2 regions of the Nonomuraea sp. NPDC052265 genome follow, and region 1 is predicted to be linked to the other one. Evidence: riboswitches for the same ligand, from Rfam matches in the RefSeq annotation. Region 1 holds a riboswitch; the other holds the start of a gene.

Region 1 (3,400 bases):
CCCGGAGGTGCGGCCCGCCGTGCGAAGTCGACGGAGGAAACAGTGGCGGGCTCACGCGGACTGCGCTGCCGCGCGTCCCACCTGGTGCATACCAGCGATGGTGAATCAGACCGTGCGGACCGACTCCGCCTGCGGCCCCTTCTGGCCCTGCGTGATCTCGAACTCGACGCGCTGTCCCTGTTCGAGAGAGCGATACCCATCCATCATGATCGCTGAGTAATGGACGAATACATCCTTACCACCGTCTACCGCGATGAAGCCGTAGCCCTTGTCCGCGTTGAACCACTTGACGGTGCCCTGCGCCACTTCCGACTCCTCTTACTGGGCCTCGCAGATCTCGCCCATTCCTCCGCGAGACCTGTAATCGCATGACTTTTGGGAAAATCAGCCAGACGATCGCCCTCGACCATACCTGTGGCACGGGGTTTGGCAACAGAGTCAACCGACAAACCGCTAATTTCCTCGAAGGCTGAGTCGTTCGAGGTTGAATTGGGTTCCAAAACAAGAAGGCGCCCACAAGGGGCGCCTTCAAGAGTCGGAGGTCCGGCGGTCAGCCGCCCGCGACGGCAGGGATGATGGAGATCTGAGTGCCTTCAGGGGCGGGAGTGTCCAACCCCTCGGCGAAACGGACATCCTCTTCACCAACGTATACGTTGACAAAACGACGAATCTTGCCCGATTCATCCAGAATTCTCGCGCCGATCCCCGGGTAGTCGGAGTCGAGCTTGGCGAGAACGTCACGAAGAGTCGCCCCTTCGCCACTCACCTCGGCGTTACCCCCGGTGTAAGTGCGCAGAATGGTGGGAATCCGCACAGAAACGCTCATGGTTTTTGTTGCCTTTCCTGGATTGTCAGACAGTCGCGCGGAACGCGTCGAGCGAGGGCCGGATCACGGCGGTGGGCCGCGCGTCGTCGCTGATCGCGTCGAGCGTCTTGAGGCCGTCGCCGGTGTTGAGGACCACGGTCTCGGCCTCGGGGTCGAGCCTGCCCGTCTCGACGAGCTTCTTCAGCACGCCCACCGTGACGCCGCCCGCGGTCTCGGCGAAGATGCCCTCGGTGGAGGCCAGGAGCCTGATCGCGGCGACGATCTCCGGGTCGGTGACGTCCTCGACGCCCCCGCCGGTACGCCGGGCGATGTCCAGCACGTACGGCCCGTCGGCGGGGTTGCCGATGGCCAGCGACTTGGCGATCGTGTCCGGCTTGACCGGCTGGACCACGTCGTGCCCCGCCTTGTACGCCGTCGAGACCGGCGAGCACCCGGCCGCCTGCGCCCCGAACACCTTGTACGGCGTGTCCTCGACCAGCCCGAGCGCGATCAGCTCCTTGAACCCCTTGTCGATCTTCGTGAGCTGGGAGCCCGAGGCGATGGGGATGACGATCTGCTCCGGCAACCGCCAGCCGAGCTGCTCGGCGATCTCGTACGCGAGCGTCTTGGACCCCTCGGCGTAGTACGGCCGCAGGTTGACGTTGACGAACCCCCACCTCTCGCCCAGCGGGTCACCGATCAGCTCGGAACAGAACCGGTTGACCTCGTCGTAGGTGCCGTCGATCCCGATCAGCCGGCCGCCGAACACGCGGGCCATGGCGATCTTGGCCGCTTCGAGGTCGGCCGGGATGAACACGCACGCGTCGAGGCCGGCCCGCGCGGCGGCGGCGGTGACCGCGCCGGCGAGGTTGCCCGTGGAGGAGCAGGAGAGCGTGTGGAAACCGAAGTTCCTGGCCGCCTCGACGGCGATGGCGACCACGCGGTCCTTGAAGGAGTGGGTGGGGTTGCCCGAGTCGTCCTTCACGAACAGGGACCGGATGCCGAGCGCCTTGCCGAGGTTGCCGGCCTTGACCAGCTTCGTCCAGCCCGGGTTCATGTTGGGCTTGCTCGCCACGTCGGCGGGGACCGGGAGCAGGGAGCGGTAGCGCCAGATGTTGGCGGGGCCGGACTCGATGTCCGCGCGGGTCACCTGGCCGAAGGAGTAGGCCGCTTCGAGCGGCCCGAAACACTCCAGACAGGCGAAGCTGGGGCCCAGGGGGTAGCGCGTGCCGCACTCGCGGCAGGACAGAGCGACGGCAGGACCAAAGTCGAGCGACATGAAGCGAGGCCTTCCCTCATCTTCGCCCGCGGCCACCTTGACCGCGAACCGGAATTGGCACCTTGTCCCGGTCGGCCTCGCCAGGTCGCGAGCACAAGCCGGGAGGGTTGCCGGGGCTTCGCAGGGCCGGTCCCTCCACCCCTCTGGATGAGCAATATTCAGTTGTTCGAAAAGGACTCTACCTTCTCAAGTGGTGGAAACAACCACCTGTCTCACGATGCGAGAGGGCACGTCTCACCGATAGTCCTCCCCGAGGACCCCCTGCACGTACTTGCGGGCCTGGTGGATGCGGGACTTGGCCGTGCCGAGCGGGATGTTGAGCTGCTCGGCCACCTCGTTGTAGTCGAGCTGGACGATGTCGCGCAGCACCAGCGCCTGGGCCAGGTCGGGCTTGTCGGCCTCCAGCGCCTCCATCGCGTCGAGCAGGTCGAGCCGCGAGCCGGCGATCACGCTGACCCGCCGCGCGTCCGGCTTCTGCATCGGCAGCTCCTCCGACGTCTGCTCGGCGGCCCTGCGCTTCAGCGACCGGTACGTGGTGCGCGCGCAGTTGGCGGTCACGATGTGCAGCCAGGTGCTGAACCTGGCCCGCCCCTCGAACCGCCCGATGTTGCGCGCCACGGCCAGCAGCGTGTCCTGCGAGGCTTCTTCCGCGTCCTGGTGATAGGGCAGGATCCGGGCGCAGTGGCGCATCACGTCAGGCTCGATCCTGGCCAGGAGCTCGCCGAGCGCGCGATGGTCTCCGGCCGCGGCCGAGCGGGCGAGTTCCTCGGTTAGCTCATCTAGCGCCATAGCTGGGATCCTATGGGCGAAGGGAGCCCAAATGAACAGCGTTCTCGTGGCGTCCAACCGCGGGCCGGTCTCCTTCACCGTCGACGACGACGGTGAGCTGACCATGAAACGCGGTGGTGGGGGCCTGGTCTCGGGCCTGTCGGGGGTGGCCAAGGAGCACGGCGTGCTGTGGGTGTGCGCCGCGCTGTCCGACGGCGACCGCAGCGCCGTACGCCTGGCTCCGGGGGGCCGGCTCGACCGGACGGGCTACGACACGGGCGCGTTGCGGATGCTGGACATCCCCGCGGCCACCTTCCACCGCGCCTACAACGCCGTGGCCAACTCGACCCTGTGGTTCGTCAACCACCTGCTGTACGACATCCCCAACTCCCCCAGCTTCGGCACCAAGTTCCGGCGCGAGTGGGAGTCCTACCGCGACTACAACGGCGCGTTCGCGCTGGCGCTGGCCGAGGAGGCCGGGCACGGCGCGCGCGTGATGGTCCAGGACTACCATCTGACGCTCACCCCGGCGATGCTCCGCGCCGAGC
Region 2 (3,400 bases), on a different contig from region 1:
AAGAGCTGGAGCGGGGTGTCGTAGCGCAGCAGCTCCTCGATGGCGGTCGGCAGCAGCGAACGGTCGGCGCGCAGCCGGGCCAGCTCGCCGGGGTTCTTCAGCAGGGCCCGCCAGCCGTTGCCGGTGACGTTGACCGTGGCCTCGTGGCCCGCGTTGAGCAGCAGGACGCAGGTGCCGGCCAGCTCGTCGAGGGTCAGCTCGGGGATCGCGGCCAGGGCGCTGACCAGGTCCTCGCCGGGGTTGGCCACCCGCTCGCGGGCCAGGTCCTTCAGGTAGGCCTCGAACTCCTCGGCCGCGCGCACCGCCTGGTGCTGGGTCTCCGGGCTGGGGTTGAGCTCGTACATGCCGCACATGTCGGCCGACCACGGGCGCAGCAGGTGGCGGTCCTGATCGGGGACGCCGAGCATCTCGGCGATGACCGTGACCGGCAGGGGCTCGGCGACCTCGGCGATCAGGTCGCCGCCGCCCTTCTCGACGTACGCGTCGATCAGGCCCTCGGCGATGGCCCGGACCCGCGGGCGCAGCGACTCGACCATGCGCGGCGTGAACGCCTTGGAGACCAGCCGGCGCAGCCTCGTGTGATCCGGCGGCTCGACCTCCAGCATGCCGTTCCTGCTGACCCGCCAGAAGGCTTCCTGGAACTCCGGCGCGGGCTGCCGGCCGAACTCCTCGTGCGTGGCGACGTGGGTGTAGTCGCGGCCAAGCCGGCGGTCTCTGAGCAGCGCGTTCACGTCCGCGTGCCGGGAGATCAGCCACTGGTCGGACGGCTCGAAGTAGCGTACGGGCGCCTCGCGCCTCAGCTCGTCGTACGCCGGATAGGGGTCGACGACGAAATCCGGATTCCAGGGATCAAAGCGCACTATTTCATCTTATGAGACGGGCTGACCTGCCGGGCTTGCGAATCAGGCCCGGGTGTCGGTTATAGTGCCGTCGTAGGTCATGAGTGCCAGCGACAAGCCCCGGCTAGCTGGCCGGCAACCCTCGCGTCCGCGGCGGGGTGCCCCGGGTGAAGACCTGGTCCGTCACGAGGTGTGGCGGGCAAGCGCGGGCTCCGTGGCTGCTTCCAGGGGTCCGACCGACCCCGTGAGGAGCTGTGCCATGTCCACTCTGACGATCTTCAACTCCGGTCCCGCCCAGGCCGCCGAGGCCCCCGCCGCCCCCGCCACCGGACGGCAGATCCCCGCCGTGCTCGGCGCCGACCTGGAGGTGCCGGTCAAGGGCGGCCGGCTGGTCGGCTACGCCAACCTCGACTACGCGGCCAGCGCCCCCTGTCTTGAGCCGGTCAGCGCCGCCGTCGCCGCCGCGCTCCCGGCCTACTCCAGCGTCCACCGCGGCGCGGGCTACGCCTCCCAGCTCACCACCGCCCGGTACGAGCAGGCCCGCCACACGGTCAGGGCCTTCGTCGGCGCCCGTCCCGACGACGCCGTCATCTTCACCCGCAACACCACCGACGCCACCAACCTGCTGGCCCGCTGCCTGCCCGAGGACGCGACCGTCGTCGTCTTCGACTCCGAGCACCACGCCTCGCTGCTGCCCTGGGCGCGGTCCGTACGCCTGGCGCCGCCCGCCTTCCCCGGCGAGGCCGTCCGCGCCGCCGACGAGGCGCTGGCCCAGATCGAGGGCCCCAAGCTGCTCGTGGTCACCGCCGCCTCCAACGTCACCGGCGAGCTGTGGCCCGTCGCCTCCCTGGCCCACATCGCCCACCGGCACGGCGCCCGGATCCTGGTGGACGCCGCCCAGCTCGTCCCGCACCGCAGGCTCAACCTGACCGCGCTCGACCTGGACTACGTGGCGTTCTCCGGCCACAAGCTGTACGCGCCCTTCGGCGCCGGCGTGCTGGTCGGACGTCGTGACTGGCTGGCCGAGGGCGAGCCGTACCTGAAGGGCGGCGGCGCGGTGCGCTCGGTGGGCGAGACCACCGAGTGGCACGACGACCCCGAGCCCCGCCACGAGGCCGGCACCCCGAACGTGCTCGGCGCCATCGCCCTGGCCGCCGCCTGCGACGCGCTCACCGCCACAGGGTGGACGGAGCTGGTGCGCGAGGAGGAGCGCCTGATCACCCGGCTGCGTACCGGTCTGGCCTCGATCGGGGGGGTGCGCGAGCTGTCGCTGTGGGGCGAGGACCACCCGCGGGTGGGGATCGTGTCGTTCGTCGTGGACGGCTACTCGGCCCGGGAGGTGGCCGAGGCGCTGTCCGGCGAGTACGGCATCGGCGTGCGTGACGGGAAGTTCTGCGCGCACCCGTTCGTCCGGCACCTGCTGGGCAGCTCGGACGGCGGCTGCGAGGACGGGACCGCCTCGGCGGTGCGGGCCTCCATCGGCATCGGCAGCACGCAGGAGCACGTCGACCGCCTGATCGAGGCCCTGCGCGACCTGGTCAGCCGCTGAGCTCAGCGGTTGGGCGGCTTCTGCTGGGTCGGCTCGTCGGACACCAGGGCGTCGATGTCCCTCATGTCCTCGTCGTTGAGGTGCCCGGGGCGTGGCGCGTTGGGCTGCCTCGGCACGTTGGGCTGCTCGACCTCGCCCTCGGGCCGCACCGGCGTCGTCGGACCGCCTTCGGGCCTGACCTGCGCCGTCGGACCGCCTTCGGGCCTGACCTGCGTCTCGGGCCCCTCGGTGACGACCGTCGTCGGCTCGGCACGCCGGGCCGGCCGGTGCGCGGCGAGGTCGTCCTCGGCGATCCGGCGCTCCCTGCGGCGGAGGAACATCGAGTGGAAGATGCCGTCAAGGCCGATGCGGCCGCCGCCCAGCGCGGCCAGCAGCAACGAGAGCGCGCCGAGCGCGGCCGGCAGCTCCCATCCCCCGTTCTGCGACAACACCCCATGTCCCGCGTGGACGAAGACGATCGCGCCGATCATGTCGATGAGCAGCAGCAACGCCACCGGCCGTACCAGCAGGCCGAGGATCAACAGGGCGCCGCCGACCAGCTCCACAATGGCGGCGAATCCAGCGGACAACTCGGGCATGGGCACGCCCATCTCGCGGAACTGCCCCGCCGCGGCGCCGAGCCCGCCCTGCCACTTCTGCCAGCCGTGCGCCACGAAGATCACGCCGAGTACCACCCGGGAGATCAGGGCCGCCACATCAAACAGAACTCTTCTCACAGTGTTTTCTCCCCCCGTTCCCGGTATTGATCCCCATGTCTGGCTTCGGGATGCGTTGCCATACGATTCCTTGACCATCCCCCACGCTGGATCACCTCGTGGCACGGTGGCAGCATGGGCCCTATGACGGAACGCGTGGTCGGGATCGGCGCGGGCGCGAAGGAGCTGGCGACCGAGGACATGATCCTCAACATCGGTCCCCAGCACCCCTCCACGCACGGCGTGCTCAGGCTCCGGCTCACCCTCGACGGCGAGCGCATCACGGCGGCCGAGCCGATCATCGGCTACATGCACCG

Evidence for each region. A riboswitch is a leader RNA that binds a small molecule or an ion and turns the genes downstream of it on or off. The one in region 1 is predicted to bind S-adenosylmethionine.
Region 2: linked by a shared signal. The riboswitch ahead of ACIHAD_RS36175 (aminotransferase class V-fold PLP-dependent enzyme) and the one ahead of thrC (threonine synthase) in region 1 are both predicted to bind S-adenosylmethionine.

Annotation. Positions count from the first base shown of each region.
Region 1 covers NZ_JBIUBJ010000042.1:366-3,765, forward strand. The annotation lists gene ACIHAD_RS47460 (cold-shock protein) at 106-306, opposite strand; gene ACIHAD_RS47465 (MoaD/ThiS family protein) at 551-826, opposite strand; gene thrC (threonine synthase) at 852-2,084, opposite strand; SAM riboswitch class I at 2,098-2,238, opposite strand; gene ACIHAD_RS47475 (RNA polymerase sigma factor) at 2,319-2,873, opposite strand; gene ACIHAD_RS47480 (trehalose-6-phosphate synthase) at 2,905-3,400, shown strand, end outside.
Region 2 covers NZ_JBIUBJ010000017.1:34,315-37,714, reverse strand. The annotation lists gene ACIHAD_RS36180 (cytochrome P450) at 1-860, opposite strand, end outside; SAM riboswitch class IV at 936-1,051, shown strand; gene ACIHAD_RS36175 (aminotransferase class V-fold PLP-dependent enzyme) at 1,099-2,388, shown strand; gene ACIHAD_RS36170 (DoxX family membrane protein) at 2,391-3,104, opposite strand; gene ACIHAD_RS36165 (NADH-quinone oxidoreductase subunit D) at 3,228-3,400, shown strand, end outside.